DNA from 4 places in the Arthrobacter sp. UYNi723 genome. Region 4 is predicted to be linked to each of the others. Evidence: riboswitches for the same ligand, from Rfam matches in the RefSeq annotation. Region 4 holds a riboswitch; each other region holds the start of a gene.

What was found. Region 4 has a riboswitch for cyclic di-AMP ahead of ACVWY0_RS08855 (M23 family metallopeptidase). Riboswitches for the same ligand answer to the same signal wherever they lie in the genome.
Region 1: it holds a riboswitch for cyclic di-AMP, as region 4 does, so the genes downstream of both, ACVWY0_RS06730 (C40 family peptidase) here and ACVWY0_RS08855 (M23 family metallopeptidase) in region 4, are expected to answer to the same signal.
Region 2: it holds a riboswitch for cyclic di-AMP, as region 4 does, so the genes downstream of both, ACVWY0_RS15285 (aggregation-promoting factor C-terminal-like domain-containing protein) here and ACVWY0_RS08855 (M23 family metallopeptidase) in region 4, are expected to answer to the same signal.
Region 3: it holds a riboswitch for cyclic di-AMP, as region 4 does, so the genes downstream of both, ACVWY0_RS09680 (M23 family metallopeptidase) here and ACVWY0_RS08855 (M23 family metallopeptidase) in region 4, are expected to answer to the same signal.

What each region holds. Positions count from the first base shown of each region.
Region 1 covers NZ_JBSRZM010000006.1:55,701-60,475, reverse strand. Annotated here, with positions in the region: gene ACVWY0_RS06735 (C40 family peptidase) at 1-352, opposite strand, end outside; gene ACVWY0_RS06730 (C40 family peptidase) at 525-1,190, opposite strand; cyclic di-AMP (ydaO/yuaA leader) riboswitch at 1,261-1,423, opposite strand; gene ACVWY0_RS06725 (M23 family metallopeptidase) at 1,572-2,396, opposite strand; cyclic di-AMP (ydaO/yuaA leader) riboswitch at 2,400-2,618, opposite strand; gene ACVWY0_RS06720 (iron-dependent transcriptional repressor DtxR) at 2,773-3,468, opposite strand; gene serC (phosphoserine transaminase) at 3,746-4,775, shown strand, end outside.
Region 2 covers NZ_JBSRZM010000020.1:14,582-19,356, reverse strand. Annotated here, with positions in the region: gene ACVWY0_RS15295 (response regulator transcription factor) at 1-326, shown strand, start outside; gene ACVWY0_RS15290 (HAMP domain-containing sensor histidine kinase) at 319-1,887, shown strand; cyclic di-AMP (ydaO/yuaA leader) riboswitch at 1,987-2,139, shown strand; gene ACVWY0_RS15285 (aggregation-promoting factor C-terminal-like domain-containing protein) at 2,145-2,873, shown strand; gene ACVWY0_RS15280 (HAD-IA family hydrolase) at 2,945-3,643, opposite strand; partial or broken gene ACVWY0_RS15275 (VOC family protein) at 3,666-4,033, opposite strand; gene upp (uracil phosphoribosyltransferase) at 4,096-4,731, opposite strand; gene ACVWY0_RS15265 (phosphatase PAP2 family protein) at 4,744-4,775, opposite strand, start outside.
Region 3 covers NZ_JBSRZM010000010.1:4,430-9,204, reverse strand. Annotated here, with positions in the region: gene ACVWY0_RS09695 (DUF3054 domain-containing protein) at 81-476, opposite strand; gene ACVWY0_RS09690 (VOC family protein) at 663-1,031, shown strand; gene ACVWY0_RS09685 (four-helix bundle copper-binding protein) at 1,283-1,672, opposite strand; cyclic di-AMP (ydaO/yuaA leader) riboswitch at 2,599-2,775, shown strand; gene ACVWY0_RS09680 (M23 family metallopeptidase) at 2,781-3,551, shown strand; gene ACVWY0_RS09675 (hypothetical protein) at 3,783-4,112, shown strand; gene ACVWY0_RS09670 (TIGR01906 family membrane protein) at 4,688-4,775, shown strand, end outside.
Region 4 covers NZ_JBSRZM010000008.1:152,741-157,515, reverse strand. Annotated here, with positions in the region: gene ACVWY0_RS08865 (multicopper oxidase family protein) at 1-1,392, shown strand, start outside; gene ACVWY0_RS08860 (thioredoxin-like domain-containing protein) at 1,458-2,093, shown strand; gene ACVWY0_RS08855 (M23 family metallopeptidase) at 2,114-2,893, opposite strand; cyclic di-AMP (ydaO/yuaA leader) riboswitch at 2,899-3,066, opposite strand; gene ACVWY0_RS08850 (four-helix bundle copper-binding protein) at 3,370-3,783, shown strand; gene ACVWY0_RS08845 (TetR/AcrR family transcriptional regulator) at 3,796-4,398, opposite strand; gene ACVWY0_RS08840 (hypothetical protein) at 4,513-4,692, shown strand; gene ACVWY0_RS08835 (DUF2269 domain-containing protein) at 4,689-4,775, shown strand, end outside.

The DNA of each region.
Region 1 (4,775 bases), on a different contig from region 4:
TGGCCGGAGCCGGAGCTTCAACAACAGGTGCGGGAGCCTCAACCGGAGCCGGCGTGGTGGTCACTGCGGGCTTCTCGTAGGAGATGGCAATGGTGGAAGCAGCCGAAATGATGGCCGGGGCGGAAACCTCAGCTTCAAGGTTCGAAGCGGATGCAGCTTCACGCTGGATGCCGGTGTCAGCCGCGTTCGCAGCGATACCACTGGTCAGGACAAGGCCGGAAGCAGCAGCGATAACCGCAGCCTGACGGCCCATGCCGCCGGCGTTGTCGCCGACAGCCTTGGCAATGACAGCCAGCGAGTTGGTCTTGGCGACCTCGGCGCGGTGCCGCGCAACAGTTGCACGTGTAGTCATTAATTTTCTCTCTTTCGTTTTCCTCAGGACCGCGTGGGCAGCCCAAGGGCTTTGGACGCGCCGGCATCTTGGGGGTACGTCGGCACGCCCCGAACGGGGATTTAGCGAAGAGTTTCTCGCGAAGAAACGGTTCCGGCAGCACAGGGCTGCAGGAACGACTGGAATGCAGGAACTACGGGGCCAGCGTGAAAAACGCGGAGGAGCCCGTGGATGCCACGGAGTGGAGCAGCGTGCCCTGTGACGGGTTCAGTGCGCCGATCATCATGCCGTTGCCAACGTAAATACCGACGTGGGCGCCGCCGTTCTGCATGACCAGGTCACCGGGAGCCGGTGTGGCGGTGGGCCGCATGGCTGTCCACGCGTTGACGCGGGGAATGCTGATGCCGGCCTGGGCGTAGACCCACTGGGTGAAGCCCGAGCAGTCCCAGCCATTGGGAGTGGTGCCGCCCCATACGTACGGGCGGCCGATACCGGTGTAGGCGATTGCTGCCAAGCCCGATCCTGCCGCAGAGGAGACCGTGCCCGCGAGCTTGCTCGCGGCGGTCGCCGTTGCTTCAGAGGCCCGGTCAGCGCCGGTGGACTGGGCGCGGACGGTGTTGACCTTCGGGGCGGCCGTAGTCTTGATCACGGGCCGCTCGAAGGAAACCATGGCTGTGGGTGCAGCAGTTACGGCAAGTGCCGTCTGCGCGGAACCGGACTCGGTGGAGGCGGAAACGCCGGCGGTGGTATCCGCGGCGTTGGCCGGAAGCCCCATGCTCAGGATCAGACCTGATGCAGCTGCGATAACGGCAGCCTGGCGACCTACGGTCACGGCATTGGCACTGACGGCCTTGGACACGGAGCCCAAGGGGTTGGTGCGAACCGGCTGTGCGCGGTGACGCGCAGAAATATGGCGTGAAGACACGAAGGTAGCCTCTCCCAATGCCTGCGAGGTGAGCTGTCGGATTCGGATGGGAGTCACCCGGCCGCGCTGCTTCACAGCGGAAGCTTTGCGACTTAACCCCAAGGCCTTCAGAATCGAAGACCAAAATTGGTTCCCCCGCCCCTGCCAGACGATGTCATGCGAACGGACCTTGAGCGGTGGCAGAGCTAGACAATCCACTCAAGAACGTCAACTTCGGAAAAGTTGACGCGCTCTAGACGTTACAGGAGTTCCGAGCCAATGTCACATTCAGGTCACGGCACGTCGCCGTGATTCGAGAGTTGGCCATCCTTTGGGTCAGAGCCAGCCGGCGGGGTCAACGACTTCGCCGTTGACCTGGACCTCGAAGTGGAGGTGGCAGCCCGTGGACGCGCCCGTGGTGCCGCTCAGGGCAACCACGTCGCCGCGGCTGACCGTCTGGCCTACCTTGACGGTGGCGGAGGAGAGGTGGTTGTAGGTGGTTTCAAGGCCGTTGCCGTGATCCACCACCACGCGGTTGCCGCCGCCGTACTGGTGCCAGCCAGCGAAGGTCACGGTGCCGCTGGCAGCAGCCAGGACGGAGGTTCCACACTGTGCCACGAAGTCCTGGCCACGGTGGAAGTCTCCGGCGCCGCCGGTAATGGGGCTGACCCGGAATCCGAACGGAGAGACTGTAGCCAGCTGGGCCAGTGGCGAGCCGAGGCTTCCGGCAGAGGCGGCGCGGGTAATGGATCCCGCGGACTGGGCGCTCAGCAGCTGCTTCAGTTTGCCGTCGGGATCACCTTGGGTCACCACGGACGAGCGGCTGAAATCAATTTGGGCGGCGGCTTCGGCAGTAACTTCAGGCTGCGGAGCGGCGGAAACGGCCGACGCGGACTGGCCGGGTGCCGGAGTGGCCATCACGGGGCCGGTCACAGGAACCGTCACGGTAAGTGCTAGGCCTGTTGCTGCCAAGGCGATGCCGGCTTTCTGGCCGAGGCCACTGGCAGCGGCGAAATCCGTCATCTGCCGGAAGGGTCCCCGGCGGCGGCGTGCTTCCCGCTGTGGGTCGCGGGGCCTCTCCGCGGTGAAATCCTCGGCCACTCTGGGCGCCGAAGCGGGACCCACCGCGCGACGGCGGCCCCTGGAGTATTGCGTGGTCAAGAATGTTCCTCTCTAGATAGCCTGCGAAGTTAGCTGTCGGATTCGGGTCAGAGAGTTCAAAGACCCGGTCCGCCATGACAAGCACTTGGCGCAGAGATATCCCGTGAGGATCCTTCGCTGGAAGAGGCTTGCTGCTGACGGACTTCACCCCAAGGCAGTCTTACGACTGCCGGTTGTGGTTCCCCCGCCTCTGCCAGTTGGTGACTGATGCACCTGATCCGCTGGCAGAGCTCGGCTCCGGATCAGGTAACGCTTTTGTATCGACGCTGAGCTTCAACTATAGGTGATTAACCTGGACAGTAACAATTCCGTTATCTTTGCGGAACCTGGCGCCACTGCGCTATGACGCGGCCCCAAACGGGGGACCGCCATCCCGTCAGCGGACGGACACGAAGACGTGGGATGCCACTTCCGGGGGCAGCTCGAGAGCCCCTTCTATTCCCGGAACCCGCACGGAAATATACTCCCCCACGCGCTCCAGGGACACCGAGGCACCGGGCCTGATCCCGCCTTCGTCCAGCTGGACCAGCAGCTCAGGTTCCACCTGGATGGGCTCAGCCAGCCGGCTGACTGTCACCCTCGACGCCGGCCCATAGCCCTGCATCGCATCAAGGAGATTAATCACACCGGCGTCAGGGAGCGCAGGCGCGGGTCCTCCCAGGGCGGCCAGCCCGGGGATGGGGTTGCCATACGGAGACTCGGTGGGATGGTTGAGCAATTCGTAGATGCGCTGCTCTACGCGTTCGCTCATCACGTGCTCCCAGCGGCATGCTTCATCGTGGACATAGGCCCAGTCCAGGCCAATCACATCCGCCAGGAGCCGTTCCGCGAGCCTGTGCTTGCGCATCACTTCCGTAGCGCGTTTCCGCCCGGCTTCCGTGAGCTCCAGGTGACGGTCTCCGGAGACCACCACCAGTCCGTCGCGTTCCATCCGGCCGACGGTTTGGGACACCGTGGGTCCGGAATGCCGCAGCCGTTCGGCGATCCGTGCGCGAAGAGCAACGATGTTCTCTTCTTCAAGCTCCAAAATGGTCCGAAGGTACATCTCCGTAGTATCGATCAGATCCGTCATCCAGCTCAGCTCCTCGAGCGCAGTACCTTGCGTTGTCCCACCGTATCGCGTCCCGCGCAGCGGCGAGGTCCGGTAAAAAGCTTAGCCTATTTTGAATTTGTCCGGATAATCCCCGGACGAGGATGAACGGTCTCATTGGCCGGACTATGACGGCGCCGGTTCCCGCCTAATCGAGGGGTTCAGGCAGAATAAAGGAGGTCCTTATGCAGTCACTGCCGACTACCGGCCACCCCACCGTCCGGACGTGAGCCACGTCCATGCCGAAATTGGAGCCCCCGTGAGCGAAACCAGCATCACTATTCCTGCCGACCTCCTGCCAGAGGATGGACGGTTCGGCGCAGGCCCGTCCAAGGTCCGGCCGGAGCAGCTCGAAGCGCTCTCAGCGGCGTCCAAGACCATCCTGGGCACCTCCCACCGCCAGGCTCCGGTCAAGAACCTCGTAGGCTCCGTCCGTGAAGGCCTCAGCCAGTTCTTCCGCGCCCCCGAAGGCTACGAAGTGGTCCTCGGCGTCGGCGGCTCCACCGCTTTCTGGGACGTCGCCAGCTTCGGCCTGGTGGAGAAGAAGGCCCAGCACCTGTCCTTTGGCGAGTTCGGCTCCAAGTTCGCCTCGGCCACCAACAAGGCCCCGTTCCTGGACGCCTCCTCCATCATCAAGTCCGAGCCCGGCACCCGCCCGGTATCGGCCGCCGAGGCCGGCGTGGATGTCTACGCCTGGCCGCAGAACGAAACCTCCACGGGTGTCGCGGCTCCGGTCAAGCGCGTCGCGGGCGCCGACGCCGGTTCCCTGGTCCTGGTGGACGCCACCTCCGCAGCCGGCGGCCTGGATGTGGACGTCTCCGAGGCCGATGTCTACTATTTCGCCCCGCAGAAGAACTTCGCCTCCGACGGCGGCCTGTGGCTGGGTCTCTTCTCCCCCGCCGCGCTGGAACGCGCCGCCCGGGTCAAGGCCAGCGGCCGCTGGATCCCCGATTTCCTGGACCTCCAGACCGCCATCGACAACTCCAAGCTGAACCAGACGTACAACACGCCGTCGCTCTCCACCCTGGTGACCCTCGACGCGCAGGTGCAGTGGCTGAACGCCAACGGCGGCCTGGACTTCGCGTCCGCCCGCACCGCTGACTCCGCCGGCCGGATCTACTCCTGGGCCGAGGCCTCCGAGTACGCCACCCCGTTCGTGGCCAAGGCGGAGGACCGTTCCAACGTCATCGCCACCATCGACTTCGACGACTCGATCGACGCCGCCGCGATCGCCAAGGTGCTCCGCGCCAACGGGATCGTGGACACCGAGCCGTACCGCAAGCTGGGCC
Region 2 (4,775 bases), on a different contig from region 4:
GCTCCGGCGTTGCCGCGATGGACACTGCCGAACTTGTGGTGGGCGATCTTGTCCTCAACATCGACACCCGCGAAGTGACCCGTGCGGGCGACGCCCTCCAGCTCACCGCCACCCAGTTCGAGCTGCTCCGGTACCTCATGGAGAACCCCAAACGCGTCATCAGCAAAGCCCAGATCCTGGACCGCGTCTGGAACTATGACTTCGGCGGCCAGGCCAACATTGTGGAGCTCTACATCTCCTACCTGCGCAAGAAAGTGGACACAGTGCACCCGCCCATGATCCATACCGTGCGGGGCGCCGGCTACGTCATCAAGCCGGATGAGTAGCAGCTCGATGTCCTCGCCGCGAGCAACCCCAGCACCAGCCCGGAGCTGGCTGAAACCGGACACCTGGCATCTGCGCACGCGCCTGATCCTGTTGGCCATGGCCCTACTGGTGGCCATCTGCGGCGCCGTGGGGCTGTTCAGTTACGCCTCCATGGATTCCTTTCTCACCGGGCAGCTGGATGAACAGCTGAGCCAGGCCGCCAAACGCTCGAACGATCCGGGCCGCCCGCCGCTGGGCGGATTCAACGGCAGGCCGGACCCGCTTGACTCCCGCGGGCAAAGTGTCGGAACGCTGAATGCGCGGATCCTGGACGGCCAGATCCCCAGTGGCGGTTTCCTGGACTCGGGCACCACGCGCCTGGCCCTCGACGCCGAAGACAAGCAGACCCTGCTGGCGCTGACGCAGAACGGCCTTCCCGTGAACCGCTCGCTGTCCAACGGGGATTACCGGATTGTGGCCGTGGAAACCGGCTACGGCGATGTCCTTGTCACGGGCCTTCCGCTCGCCGCCAAGGAGAGCACGCTGGCGTCGCTGGTGTGGACGTTTGTGTTCGTTTCCCTTGGCGGCCTGGCGCTGATCGGACTGGCAGGAACCGTGCTGATCCGGCGCACCATGAAGCCGCTGGAGCAGCTTTCCGAGGTTGCAACCCGGGTGGCCCGGCTCCCGCTGGACGCGGGCGAGGTGGCACTCGCGGTGCGCGTCCCGCCGTCGAACTCCAATCCCGGAACCGAAGTGGGCAGCGTAGGGCACGCCCTCAATCTGATGCTGGACAACGTCGCCAACGCACTCGAGGCGCGGCAGCGGAGCGAGACCAAGGTGCGGCAGTTTGTTGCCGACGCTTCCCATGAGCTGCGCACCCCGCTGACCGCCATCCGCGGGTACACGGAGCTGATGCGGATGACCGAGGACTTCACGCCGGACGGCCGGAAATCCCTGGCCCGGGTCCAGAGCCAGTCCGAACGCATGACCACCCTGGTGGAGGATCTGCTCCTGCTCGCCCGGCTCGATGAGGGCCAGCCCCTGAAGCTCAGCGAAGTAGACCTCACACAACTCGTGATCGAGACCGTCAGTGACGAGAAGGTCATCGCCCCGGACCACCACTGGCGCCTTGAACTGCCTGACGAGCCGCTCGCCGTCACGGGTGATGCGTCCCAACTGCGTCAGGTGCTTGTCAACCTGCTCTCCAATGCGCGCAAGCACACGCCGCCGGGGACCACCGTGGTCACCGCTGTCACGAAGTCCGCCAATGGCGGCGCAGCGGTGACGGTAACGGACGACGGCGGGGGCATCCCTGCGGAATTCGTTGACCACGTTTTCTCCCGGTTTGCCCGCGCAGACGCGGCGCGCAAGGGTACGGCGCCGGCCTCGGGCGCCGGGGCGTCCGAAGGCACTAGTGGCTTGGGCCTGTCCATTGTCCAGTCGATCATGGAGGCCCACGGCGGGAGCGTGGAAGTAGCATCGCGGGCCGGACGGACCGAGTTCGCGTTACTCTTCCCTGCCGGCGCGCTGGCGCGACCCACTGACGCCCGAGCGCAGCAAGGCGACACACCGTCGTCGTGATTCCTGTTACCAAAATGTGACTTAAGCTCCCAGCTCCTGTAGCGTCGATGACGTGTGGTTCCCGTTGGGCCGCATATCCGGATGACGCCAAGCTCTGCCGCTTCCCGGATTCCGTTTTCAGAGGCAGAGGCGGGGGACCCACCGTCCCGGGCACCAAGTGCCCTTTGGGGTTAAGCCAACACGTGATTGTGCCGTGTGGCCGGATGCCCTCATCCGAACCCGACAGCTAACTCCGCAGGTGTGAGAGGCGATCCATCATGTCTGAATTCAAGGTACAAACGCGCCCGCAGGGCGACACAAAGTCCCACAGCCACCGCAAGCAGACCCGCTTCGGTGCAGCTATGTCCCCATTGTCCAAGGCGGCCCGGATTCCCTCCGTAGGCCAGCGCGTCGCGGTGTTCGCGACGGCGTGCGCCCTGCTGGTCGGCGTCAGCGCCGCAGCACACGCTTCCGAGTCTGCGTCGCTTGCTGCCAGCGCGGACCAGGCCGCCGAAGAAGCCAGCGCCCAGTCGAAGCTGAGCTTCGAGGCAGCCGAGATCCAGCCCCCGGCCTCCCCGGAAGCTGCGCCGGCCGAGATCAACGTCGCGCCCCAGGCCGCCGAACCGGCACCTGCCCCGGCCCCGGAGCCCGCTCCTGCCCCGGCTCCGGAACCTGCACCCGCGCCTGTTGTGGCCGTCAACGACCCCGCAGGAGCGCAGGCCTACGCTGCTGGCCAGCTGGCGACGTACGGCTGGTCCGCTGACCAGATGCAGTGCCTGCAGACGCTGTGGACCAAGGAATCCGAATGGACCACCACGGCCACCAACGCCAGCAGCGGCGCGTACGGCATCGTCCAGTCATTGCCCGCTGAGAAGATGGCGAGCGCCGGCGCGGACTACGTCACCAACTACCGCACGCAGATCAACTGGGGCCTGAACTACATCCAGGAGCGCTACCAGTCTCCGTGCGGCGCGCTGAACTTCCACCTGTCGCACAACTGGTACTAGGCCGACTGAGCGGCGGCGGCGGCCGGCGTCGCTGAGCTGCGCCGGCGGATCACGATAGCGATCCGCCGGCGTCAAAGCCGGAAAGAAATGAGCTGCCGTCCCGCGGCGTCCGTTTCCACGGAGGCGGTTACGGCACGGTAATCCGCGATATGCAGCATGCCTGCCGGCAATTCGCCCGCATTCGGACCCACGGCCACCGTCCGGATACCGGCGGCAACGCCTGCCGCGATTCCGGCGGGCGCATCCTCGAACACCACGGCGTCCTCCGGATTGACGCCCAGCAGCCCGGCGGCCATCAGATAGCCCTCCGGGTGCGGCTTGCCCCGTGTGACCAGGTCGGCCGTCACGGCCGTGGCCGGCATGGCCAGCCCAGCAGCGTCCATGCGGATGTCCGCCAGGGTCCTGTCCGCTGAAGTCACCAGCGCCACTGCCTGGGCCGGGAGGCTGCGAAGCAGGTCGGCAGCCCCCGGCAACGCGATGATACCCGCAGTCCGCACCCGTTCCATCGCGCCCAGTTCCGCAGTGAGGGCCGCGACGTCCGCTCCCCCCGGCGCGAACCGGCGTACGGTATCGGCAGCCTGGACGCCGTGCGAAGTGCGCAGGATTTCGGCGATGTCCAGGCCGTACCGGGCCGCGAATTCTCCCCAGACCTCCTCCACTACTGCCGTGGAGTCCACCAGTGTGCCGTCCATATCGAAAAGGACGGCCCGGCAGGTCAGTGTTCGCGTGGCGGCAGGTGCTCGTGTGGCGGCAGGTGTGGGGATGTTCATGCTGCCTATTTTGCCCTAGGCGTCACGGCCCCAGGATGTACTGCACCGCCCACTTGTTGCCATCGGGATCAGCGAAATAGACGAAGTGCCCCCAGTCCTGGATGTCTATGTCGCTGACCTCCACACCGTTGCCCTTGAGGTGGTCGTGGGCAGCCTGGATGTCGCTGACCACCATCTGCAGGCTTGGGGCCGTACCCGGAGGGGCGTCATTGAGGCCCTCGCCAATACAAATGGAGCAGGCGGATCCCGGCGGGGTCAGCTGGACGAAGCGGATGCCATCCATGGGCCGCTCGTCGAAATCCGGGTTGAATCCAACTTTGTTGACGTAGAAATCCTTGGCGCGGTCCACGTCGGATACGGGCACAAGACGAGTTCAAGTTTCCAGTCCATGCGCCACAGGCTAAAGGCAGCGGCAGGAAAGCGGAAGACCTGAAATCCGAAGCAGCCCCGAATTAGCCGGCGATGCCGTACAGGCGGTCGCCGGCGTCGCCGAGCCCGGGAACGATGTAGGACTTCTCGTCGAGCCGTTCGTCAACGGAGGCCAGCACGATGGTCACGTTGGCCTCGGCCAGTTCCTCTTCGAGCTTGGCCAGGCCTTCCGGCGCGGCTAGGAGGCAAATGCACGTGACGTCGGAGGCGCCGCGCTTGAACAGGAACTTGATGGCTTCGCGCAGGGTTCCGCCGGTGGCAAGCATCGGATCCAGCACAAAGATCTGCCGGTTCGTCAGGTCCTCCGGGAGCCGCTCCGCGTAGGTGATGATGTCCAGGGTTTCCTCATCGCGGGCCATGCCCAAGAAGCCCACCTCAGCGGTGGGGACCAGCTTGGTCATGCCCTCGAGCATGCCGAGCCCGGCGCGCAGGATGGGGACCACCAGAGGCGTGGGCTTGGTGAAAGCGGTGCCCACTGTGGTGCTGACCGGCGTCTCGATGGTGACCGGCTGGGTGCGGACCTCACGGGTGGCTTCGTAGGCCAGGAGGGTCACCAGCTCTTCCGTCAGCTGCCGGAAGACCGGTGACGGAGTGTTCTTGTCCCGCAGGACGGTGAGCTTATGGGCGACCAGCGGGTGGTCCACAACGAGAGTGCGCATGCGTCAAAACTATCACCCGGTACCCCCCTTGCCCGGCCCGGTGA
Region 3 (4,775 bases), on a different contig from region 4:
GCAAGACTCTGTGGTGATGCCAGCCTATTACATGGGCCGTGTCCATCAGGCGTGCCCCGGACGCGTGGCCGGCGGCGCCTTCACGACTTTCTAAGCCTGCGTACCAGTGCAAGAAGTGCCCGGTAGCCCACCAGGAACAGCCCCAGGCTCAAGAGCGCAACAACCACGAAGGCCAGTACTACGCTCTGTCCCGTCAGCGCCCTCAGGATCATGCCGCCGGCCACGGCGCCAAGCCAGACCACGACGCCGGTTGCCATGGACAGCGGACGCCGCCACGCCCGCCACGCAAGCCAGGCCATACCGGCCCCAGCCAGGAACGGCCACGCAGTGAGGAACACGCCGGTGACGATGTCGCCGCGCTGGTGGGCGTCCCTGCCGATCGCCGCGAAAACCAAAATCAGGAAGGCATCTGCCAGGGCGGCGGCAATAATGGCCTGGCGGGGAGCTCGAATGGACTGTTTGGTCTCGGAATTCATGGCTTCGAGCCTAACCCGGCGAGGGCGGCAGCCCGGTCCTGATGCTTGCCGGGGTGCGGGGGATTAGGGAAGATGGGTGGGACAGCGGCGCTCATCGCGCGGGAGGCACAGTGCGTCTGATCCAGTTGGCCCAGCAGGCACATGACCTGCAGCGGGCCGCTGAGTTCTATTCAGAACTGCTGGGGGGTGCAACCAGCGGCGATCTACGGCCCGCCGGGGCTGCTGTTTTTTGATCTGGAAGGCGTGCGGCTCTTGCTGGAGCGCGGCGCGCCGTCGTCGGTCCTCTATCTGGAGGTGGAGGACGTCCGGGCGAGCATCAGCGTCCTGCACGGCAGGGGAGTGGAGGTAATTGCGCTGCCGCATGTGATCTTTCACCATGGCGACGCTGCCCTGGGTCCGGCAGGAACCGATGAATGGATGGCCTTCATCAGCGACTCGGAAGGGAACACCCAGCATTCGCCTCAGCTGCGGATCATCGACTGGACTTCCGGACGCGGCACCTATTCGTGGCCTTGGTGCCGCCGCAGGTTGGAAGGACTCCTGACTCGGGGGTGAGGACTGCTTGGGTTTCATCTATTCCTTTCGACGGAAGCTGCCGCCACGGTCGCCGAGTTCCGTGGCGCTGGTTGCGCCCCCACACAGGAGAACGATTCGAGCGGCACTATCATCCGCTGTATGCCCCGGCAGCCGAGCCCGAAGGCTCCCCGGGGGGTCGATGCCTTCGGGCAGGGATGCCGCCAGCCTTGGCTCCCGCGGGCGCCGGCTGTTCGGTCCCGGCCCACCGATGGGCATGGCCCCGGTGCAGGTCAGCCGAGCGAACCGAGAAGGTGGTTGCATGCCTTTTCGCAACGGCGGCAGGCCTCGGCGCAGAGCCGGCAGTGTTCATGCATGCCGACGTGCCGTTCGCATTCCTCCGCGCAGGCCTTGCAGGCGGTGGCGCACGCCTGCAGCACCGCGCGGGTGACATCGACATCGTAGCCGGTGTGGCGGGAGAGGACGTTGGCCGTGGCCGCGCAGATGTCCGCACAGTCAAGATCGGTGCGGATGCATTTGGTCAACTCGGCGACCATGTCTTCGCCGAGGCAGGCATCAGCGCAGGCGGTACAGGCCTGTGAGCAGTCAAAGCACGCTGCAATGCATTCGGCGAGCATGTGCTGATCGATAGTGCCGAGATCCTTGGGGTAAGCATCGAGCATCTTGTGGGTGCTTCCGTGTGTCACTTTTTCTCTCTTTCCAAGGGCTGAATTGGAGGAACCTGGTGTGGATTCCGGCTTGTAATCTCTGCTGTGCCGGGGCCGCTGTCTGACGTTCTTTCTCGGGCCTCCTTCCGGTCGATGAAGGCAGGCCCCCAAGGGGCGGCCGTACGGGGCGGTGTCTATGCCAGCTTGCCCGACGGGTGCCACGTACTGGCTGTGTGGCTTAGCGTTCGTGCGGCCGGACGAGGAGCATGCGGGCTTTATGTCCGGCTGATTGACAGTTGGGCCAGGGTCGGCGCCCGCCGGCTCACGGGTGCCGGGGGCTGGGCGAACGGGCCCGCGGAATCAGGTATGAGCGTTCCCGGCCTTGGCTGCGCCGCGTCGGTCGCGGTAACGGGCCGCGACTGTGAACTGACTGCCCAGATGGCTCCGGGTTCCTTGCACTCGCTGCTCAGGGCTCCGGGGGACAGGTCGGAAGCGGATTGGGCTCCGACCGGCGTCACACTGTTCGAATGTCCCGGTGGGTTCTCCTGCTCCGCTGAGATGGCGGTCTCGGGCCGGTGCTGTGCAGCGGCGTAAGGGCGGGGGGCAGCCTCAGCCACCACGTGTTCCCATCCATCGCAGAAGGCAACCGACCCGGCCACCACGAGGACGACCACGAGGCAGGAAAGGACAGCCCGCAACGCAGCACCCCTGCCGACGAGCTGTGGACGAACCAAACGATGACGGGCCATCTGCTCTCTCCCCGGGGGCAAGTCACGCCCAGCGTAACCTTCCCGTGCCCCGCCAGTCACCATCCCTCTCCACTTAAGCCCGGAGCACCTTTGGTAACGGATTTGTAACTTAGGCCGGCGCTTCGCTAAAGTTGGATAAACACATACCCCGAATGGGTATGGATGTGGCCGCTTCGCCAAACCCCGCCGGCGGTCCGTGAAACTGATCTTTCTCAGGCGGGGGCGGAGGACCCACTTTTGGTGCGTAATGATGCACCTTGGGGTGAAGCCGACCCTGTGAATGCGCGTCCTAAATCGCGTCCTGCAGGGCAGCCGGACAGTCCACTCGTCCGAATCCGACAGCTAACTTCGCCGGCGCCGAGAGGACCACTATCTTGTCTGCCCAGCCAAAACACGGCCGTCGCCGTGCCCTTCCGGCGGCTGCCTCACCGCGCCGCCGTCCGTTTTTCCAGGAACCAACGTTCCGGCTCCGCGGCCAGCAGTTCGGGGTGGCGGCCGCCGTCACGGGAATGATTGCCCTCACTGCTCTGTCCGCGGCGCAGGCTGACTCCGGCAGCCGCGCTGCGGCCCAGGACCGGCCAGCGTCTGTGGCAGCCCCGGCCCCGGAAGCGGCGGTCACGGCAGCAGCTGACACTGTTCTCACCTTTGACCGCCCGGAGGTGACCTCCCAGCCGGCGCCTGCGCCCGCTGCGCCGGCACAGTCTGCAGGGGCAGTCAAGGCACCCGAGGCTGCCCCCGCACAGGCATCCCCATCCACGAGGTTGCGTGCCCCGCTCGCGTCGATGAGCGTCAGTTCCCCCTTCGGCTACAGGGTCAGCCCAATCACCGGGGCCGCCGCTGAAATGCACACCGGGGTCGATCTGACCGGGGCATGCTCGACGGCGGTCTTCGCCGCCGGTTCCGGCACCGTCACCGAGGCCGGCTGGAGCCCGTACGGCAGTGGCAACCGGATCGTCGTTGATCACGGCAACGGCCTGAAGACCACCTACAACCACCTGGCCAGCATCGGTGTCTCCCTCGGACAGCCCGTGGCTCAGGGCCAGCAGATCGCAGGGGTAGGCACAACCGGTGCCTCCACCGGCTGCCACCTTCATTTCGAGGTCATGGTCAACGGCCAGACCGTCGACCCGTCTGCCTTCATCTAAGAGGCCCGGCCCACGGGCCTCTTAGGCGGCTGCGCTGACTGCTTGCGCGTGATAAGCGGTAGCTGCGCGGTGAAGCGGTACAGTTGCGGGGGGCGTCCTGCACCCTGTTTCTCTGCTTCCTGACGGACCCGCGCTCACTGCCAGTCATGGTTCCGGGCTCGGGCGGATAACGCACGAGGGCCGTCTGCGGGCGCCCATACAACGAGCCGGACGAAGGATTACTCAGTGCAAATGCCAATGGCTGCCGCGGGGCTTTTCGCCCTGGCAACGACGCCGGCCCCGGGTCCGGGGAACGAAGGTCTGAGGCCAGGCCTGGATGCGAATCAGGTAACTCCCGGATTCCTGGGTTTCGCGATGACGGCGTTCATGGTCATTGCCGTTGTCCTGCTCATGGTTTCCATGACCAGACGGATCCGGCGTGTGCGTTACCGGGCGCAGTTCGAGCAAGGAAGCGAACGCGTTTCGGAAGAAACGGTTGATGCCCGCAGCCAGCCTGGGATCAACGAAACCGAGGCGACCAACGGACGCGGACCGGGCGGCGAGGGCCCCGGACGGGGATGAGCCCGCGGCTCCCGCGGCAGGCCGTGTCCTCCACCCCCCGGTTGGAAAGTCCCGCTCACTGACCGTGAAGGGCTAGCGGACGCCTTTCCGTCCCACCGGTGGGACGTGGTGCTGCGGTGGGGGCGATTTGGAATGCAAGGGTCATTCGGCAGGGCTGGAGATTTCCTATTCTGTGCCACCGGGCTCATTGACGGCATGGGAAGCGAGACCGAGCACGAAAACCGTGGCAAATGAGGCCAGGGCGGCGACAATCACAACTCCTGTCAGCATTAGTTCGGAAGGTCACGCCAGCGCGCGCTGACTCGAATAGGCCTCATCGATGCTCACCGAAAACCGTGATCCCTCTACGGTCCGAACTGTTCGGCGGATCCCGGCTCCCCATTGTGCTGGAGGCGGCTGGTTCTCGCCGTTCCGTAATGGGAGTCGGGCGGCGGGCTGAAACGGTGGACCCTTCCGTGTGGCCAGGCTCATGAGGAGCCGAAAACATGCGGCGACGGGGCCTGTAGCCTTGTTAGAAGAAAGTCGCACTGACGTGCGTAGTGAGACGAGACGGCGCACAGTCAAGGAGAACCCATATGGTCGGATCCGAAATCCCCCGCAGGACCGTGGAATCCCTGCGAGCCGCTCCCGGCGTTCCGCCGCAACCACTGGCGGGAGGCCAGG
Region 4 (4,775 bases):
CGGGTGATGCCGGACGACCCGGTGGTGGCCGCGTACGAAGCGCAGCGACTGCATACCGGAACAACACTGAACCAGACGCTGGAAACGGGGGCGTTTGAAAGCAATGTGGCCGGGAAACCGGTCACCACTTGGGGGTACAACGGCAGCCTGGCCGCGCCCGAGATCCGCGCGCGGGTTGGGGACCGGCTGAACGTGGCGCTGACCAACAAACTCAACGAGCAGACCAGCATCCACTGGCATGGCCTCGCGCTGCGGAACGACCAGGACGGCGTCCAGCACATCACCCAGGAGCCGGTGGCCTCAGGGGCCGGGTTCAGCTATGACTTCCGACTCCCCCATCCGGGTACCTACTGGTACCACTCGCACATGGACATGCAGCGTGAACGCGCCCTGTACGGAGCGCTGATCGTTGAGGACCCCGCAGAGCCGCTCACCTATGACAAGGACTGGGTCATCGTCCTCGATGACTGGATGGACGGCATCACCGGAACCCCGGACGACGTCGTCAACGAACTTTCCGGGGGTATGTCCGGAGGATCGATGAGCAGGGGTATGAAGCACATGCTCATGGGCTCCCGCAGCGACTTCCTCGGCGGAGACGCAGGCGACGTGAGCTATCCATACCACCTCTTGAACTCCAAAGCACCGGACCAGGCCCAGATCCTGCCGGCCACGGCGGGTCAGGTCATCAGGCTGCGGATCATCAACGCCGCCGGGGACACCGCCTACCGCGTCGGTGTTCCCGGTCAGAAGATCACCGTCACCCACACCGACGGGTTCCCCGTCCTACACCAGGACGCCGACGCGGTGGTTCTCGGCATGGGCGAACGCATCGATGCCCTGCTGACAGTTGCCGAAGGGTTCACGCCCCTGTTGGCCCTCCCTGAAGGGAAAACCGGGCAGGCCCTCGGCTTCGTCAGCACCGGCACCGGCAAGCAGCCGCTCCCGGCGGTGCTGCCGAACAGGCTGGAAGGGACGGTCCTGGACGGCGCCCAGCTCCAAGCCGACCCCAAGGCTAACCTCCAGGACCGCACGCCGGACCGAATCCACGAGCTCAGACTCACAGGCGGAATGGAAAACTACGACTGGGGTATCAACGGCCGCCGCTTCGAGATGATCAACCCTTTCGAGCAGGCGTTCGACATCAAGGAGGGCGAACGCATCGAAGTGAAATTCATTAATGACACGGACATGTGGCACCCGATGCACCTGCACGGTCACACCTTCCAGGTCGGTCCCGGCGGCGCACGCAAAGACACGGTCATTGTCCGCCCAAACGAGACCGTGACCGTGATCTTCGATGCCGACAACCCGGGCCAGTGGCTGGTTCACTGCCACAACGCCTACCACGCCGAACGCGGCATGATGGCGCTCTTCTCCTACATTAAGTGACCCGCATCCGTGAGACCCCGCCCGCATCTCTCCGGGAGCACACTCCACAGCAAAGGAATGTCCGCATGAGCAGTACCAAGAAGCGACGCACAGAACACCAGGCCATCGTTGCGGCCGTCCAGGCAAAGCAGCGGACCAAACAGCGCCGGTTCAATATCCTCCTTTATGGCAGCTTCGGCCTGGTGTCGGCCGCCATCATCACCGCCGTCGCCGTCGCCGTCACCGGTTCCATCCAGGAACGCAACGCCGCCGCCGAAGCCGCCAGGAAACCCATCGACGGGATCCAGACGTTTGCTGACCTGTCCCGGAACCACGTTCAGAACGCTGTTGACTACCCGCAGCAGCCCGGCGTCGGAGGAGACCACGCAGCCGCCTGGGCCAATTGCGGCATTTACACCGAGCCGGTCAGCGAACAACGGGCCGTCCATTCCTTGGAACACGGGGCCGTCTGGCTCACGTACAGCCCGGACCTGCCGCCGGACGACCTCGGGAAGCTGACCGACCTTGCCAAGGACAGACCCTACGTCCTGCTCAGTCCGGACAGTGACCAGTCCGCGCCGGTCACTGCCACCGCCTGGGGTGCCCAACTCTCGCTGCAGGACGCCAGTGACACACGGGTCGCATCATTCATCAGCGCATATGCGCAGTCCCCTGATGCCCCGGAGCCGGGTGCAGCCTGCTCCGGAGGCATTGACGGCTGAGCTGCGGGCGGCCGGGCGGCTCAGAGGAACGTGGACGGGTTAACGGTCTGGCCGTTGACCATGACCTCGAAATGCAGGTGGCAGCCGGTCGAATTTCCGGTCGTGCCCACTCCTGCGATCTGCTGGCCCTTGGCCAGGACCTGCCCGACGGAAACGCCGATGTTGGCCAGGTGGTTGTAGGTGGTCTTCAGGCCGTTGCCGTGATCCACAACGATCCGGTTACCGCCGCCATACTGGCTCCACCCGGCCTCGGTGACGGTACCGGCGCCCGCGGCGAAAACCGCCGTGGTGCAGGCTCCAGTCAGATCTATTCCAGTGTGCATTTCACCGGCCGCCCCGGTGAGCGGACTGACCCTGTACCCAAACGTGGAGCTGACGTTCATCGAGGCAAGCGGGGCCCGCAGACCCGTAGCAGCGGGGGCGGGGGCTTCGGCGGCCGGGATCGCGGGCGCCTGGACGGTTCCGGCCGGCTGGGCTGCGGGTGCCGCTGGAGGTGCCGGCTGGGAGGTGACCTCCGGACTGTCAAAGGCCAGTCCCGCGGTGGCCGCTGCCGCGACTGCGGGTTCGGCGGCCACAGCTGCAGTGGCGGCAGGCCGGTCCTGGGCTGCACCCAGGGCGCCGGGATCAGCCTGCGCCGCGGACAGCACGGTCAGGGCAATCATTCCGGTAACGGCTGCCGCCACGCTGAACTGCTGGCCGCGGAGCCGGAGGCTTGGTTCATGGCAGGCAGCACGCAGCCGGGCTGAAGACGATGATGCAGGAAGGGCACGGCGACGGCCGTGCTTGAGGCGGGCAGACAAAATAGTGGTCCTCTCGGCGCCGGCGAAGTTAGCTGTCGGATTCGGACGAGTGGACTGTCCGGCTGCCCTGCGGACGCCCTTAGGGCAGTCGCAGGGTCGGCTTCACCCCAAGGTGCTCCATGGCACCGTCTGTGGGTCCTCCGCCCCCGCCTTGAGAAAGAAGTTCATGGACCGCCGGCGGGGTTTGGCGAAGCGGTCACACCCATACCCACTGAGGGCATGTACGTCCTCAAGTCTAGAGAACGACACGCATAAGTTACAAATTCGTTATGAAACCTTGAGGTCCTTGCTCCGGAAACAGGTATAAGCACGGGGTAGCTGGCCCGTCCGGGGTCGCGTTACGCTGTGGGAAGACCGGGCTGCCCACCAAAAAGGGAGTCGAGAAACGAACTGCCACAGGGCCCCTGCAGCAGCACACGCGAGCCGGTCCGCTGCATGATGTTCCCGCCGCTCAAAACCTTGGAAGAGAGAGAACAATGACTCACGCCAGCGCCCACAAAATGCTCGACGCTTACCCGAAGGATCTGGGCAGCATCGACCAGCACAAGCTCGCCGAATGTATCGCCGCCTGCTTTGAATGTGCGCAGGCGTGTACCGCCTGCGCTGACGCGTGCCTGAGCGAGGACATGGTGGCGGAGCTGACCAAATGCATACGCACGAACCTTGACTGTGCGGACATCTGCGCCGCCACCGGCAACATCGTGTCCCGCCACACGGGCTACGACGCCAACGTCACCCGGGCCGCATTGCAGGCCTGCGCCATCACGTGCAAGGCCTGCGCCGACGAATGCGAACAGCATGCCGGCATGCACGGCCACTGCCGGGTCTGCGCAGCGGCTTGCCGCCGCTGCGAAGCCGCCTGCAACGAACTCCTCGCCTCGCTCGGGTGAGTATGTACATCGTCAGGAGCCGCCTCCTCCGCTCCCGGTATTTGCGTGAGGCGGAGGCTGCAGCGCGGTCATGGTCACTTTGACCAGCCGAAGCACCGCATCCCGGGACGTCAGGGCGCTGGCCGCTTCAAGAGCGTGAAGGCAAAAAGCAGCGAGTTCGTCCGGCGCGACATCCTGACGGAACCTGCCCGCCTCGGCACCCTGCCGCAGCAGGTCTGCCAGGAACCCCCTTAGGTGCTGCTGGGCAAGCCCCACATGGGCTCCCTGATGAAGCCGCACAAACTCAGCGGTCCCAGGGCCGGAGTGGGAGAGGAAAGCGTAGGCCTCCAACACGGACTCCAATTGCTGGCCCGGTCCCACCGCGCGGTTCCGGACCTGGCTCAGATGTTCCAGATGCGAGTTGATCTGACGCTCATGCCAGGCAGTGAGAATTGCTTCCACATCCGGGAAGTATTTGTACAGAGTGGCTCGACCGATCCCGGCTGCCTGCGCAATCTGAGACATCGTGACTGGTGCCAACCCTCGGTCCGCAACCAGCGACGCAGTGGCATCCAGGATGGCCGCACGGACAGCGTCACGGTGAGTCTCGATGGTCTCATTCCAGAGCTTGGGCATTCACGAAGCATACAACACGACACGCAATGAACACATCGTTATACTCGATACATAGTGTCTTGCAAAAGAAGCAATTGATGCCCCTGATACATGCACTGGAAAATGAGGACACCGATGACTGACCACCCAGAAGACCGACCCGCCGATTCCGCCATGGGTGGCAAGCTCAGCACCCGCCCCGCGCGTCCCATGCCCCGGTGGGTGAAGGCTTTCATCATCGCCGCTGCCGTGCTCGTGGTGGCGTTTGCTGTTATCCATCTCAGCGGAGGCGGAATGATGAGCCACACGCCGTGAAAGTGATGTCCCCGGGCCTGCGTAAAGTTGCCCTGACCACCCACATTGCCTGCTCTGTCGGCTGGTTGGGCGCCGTCGCGACG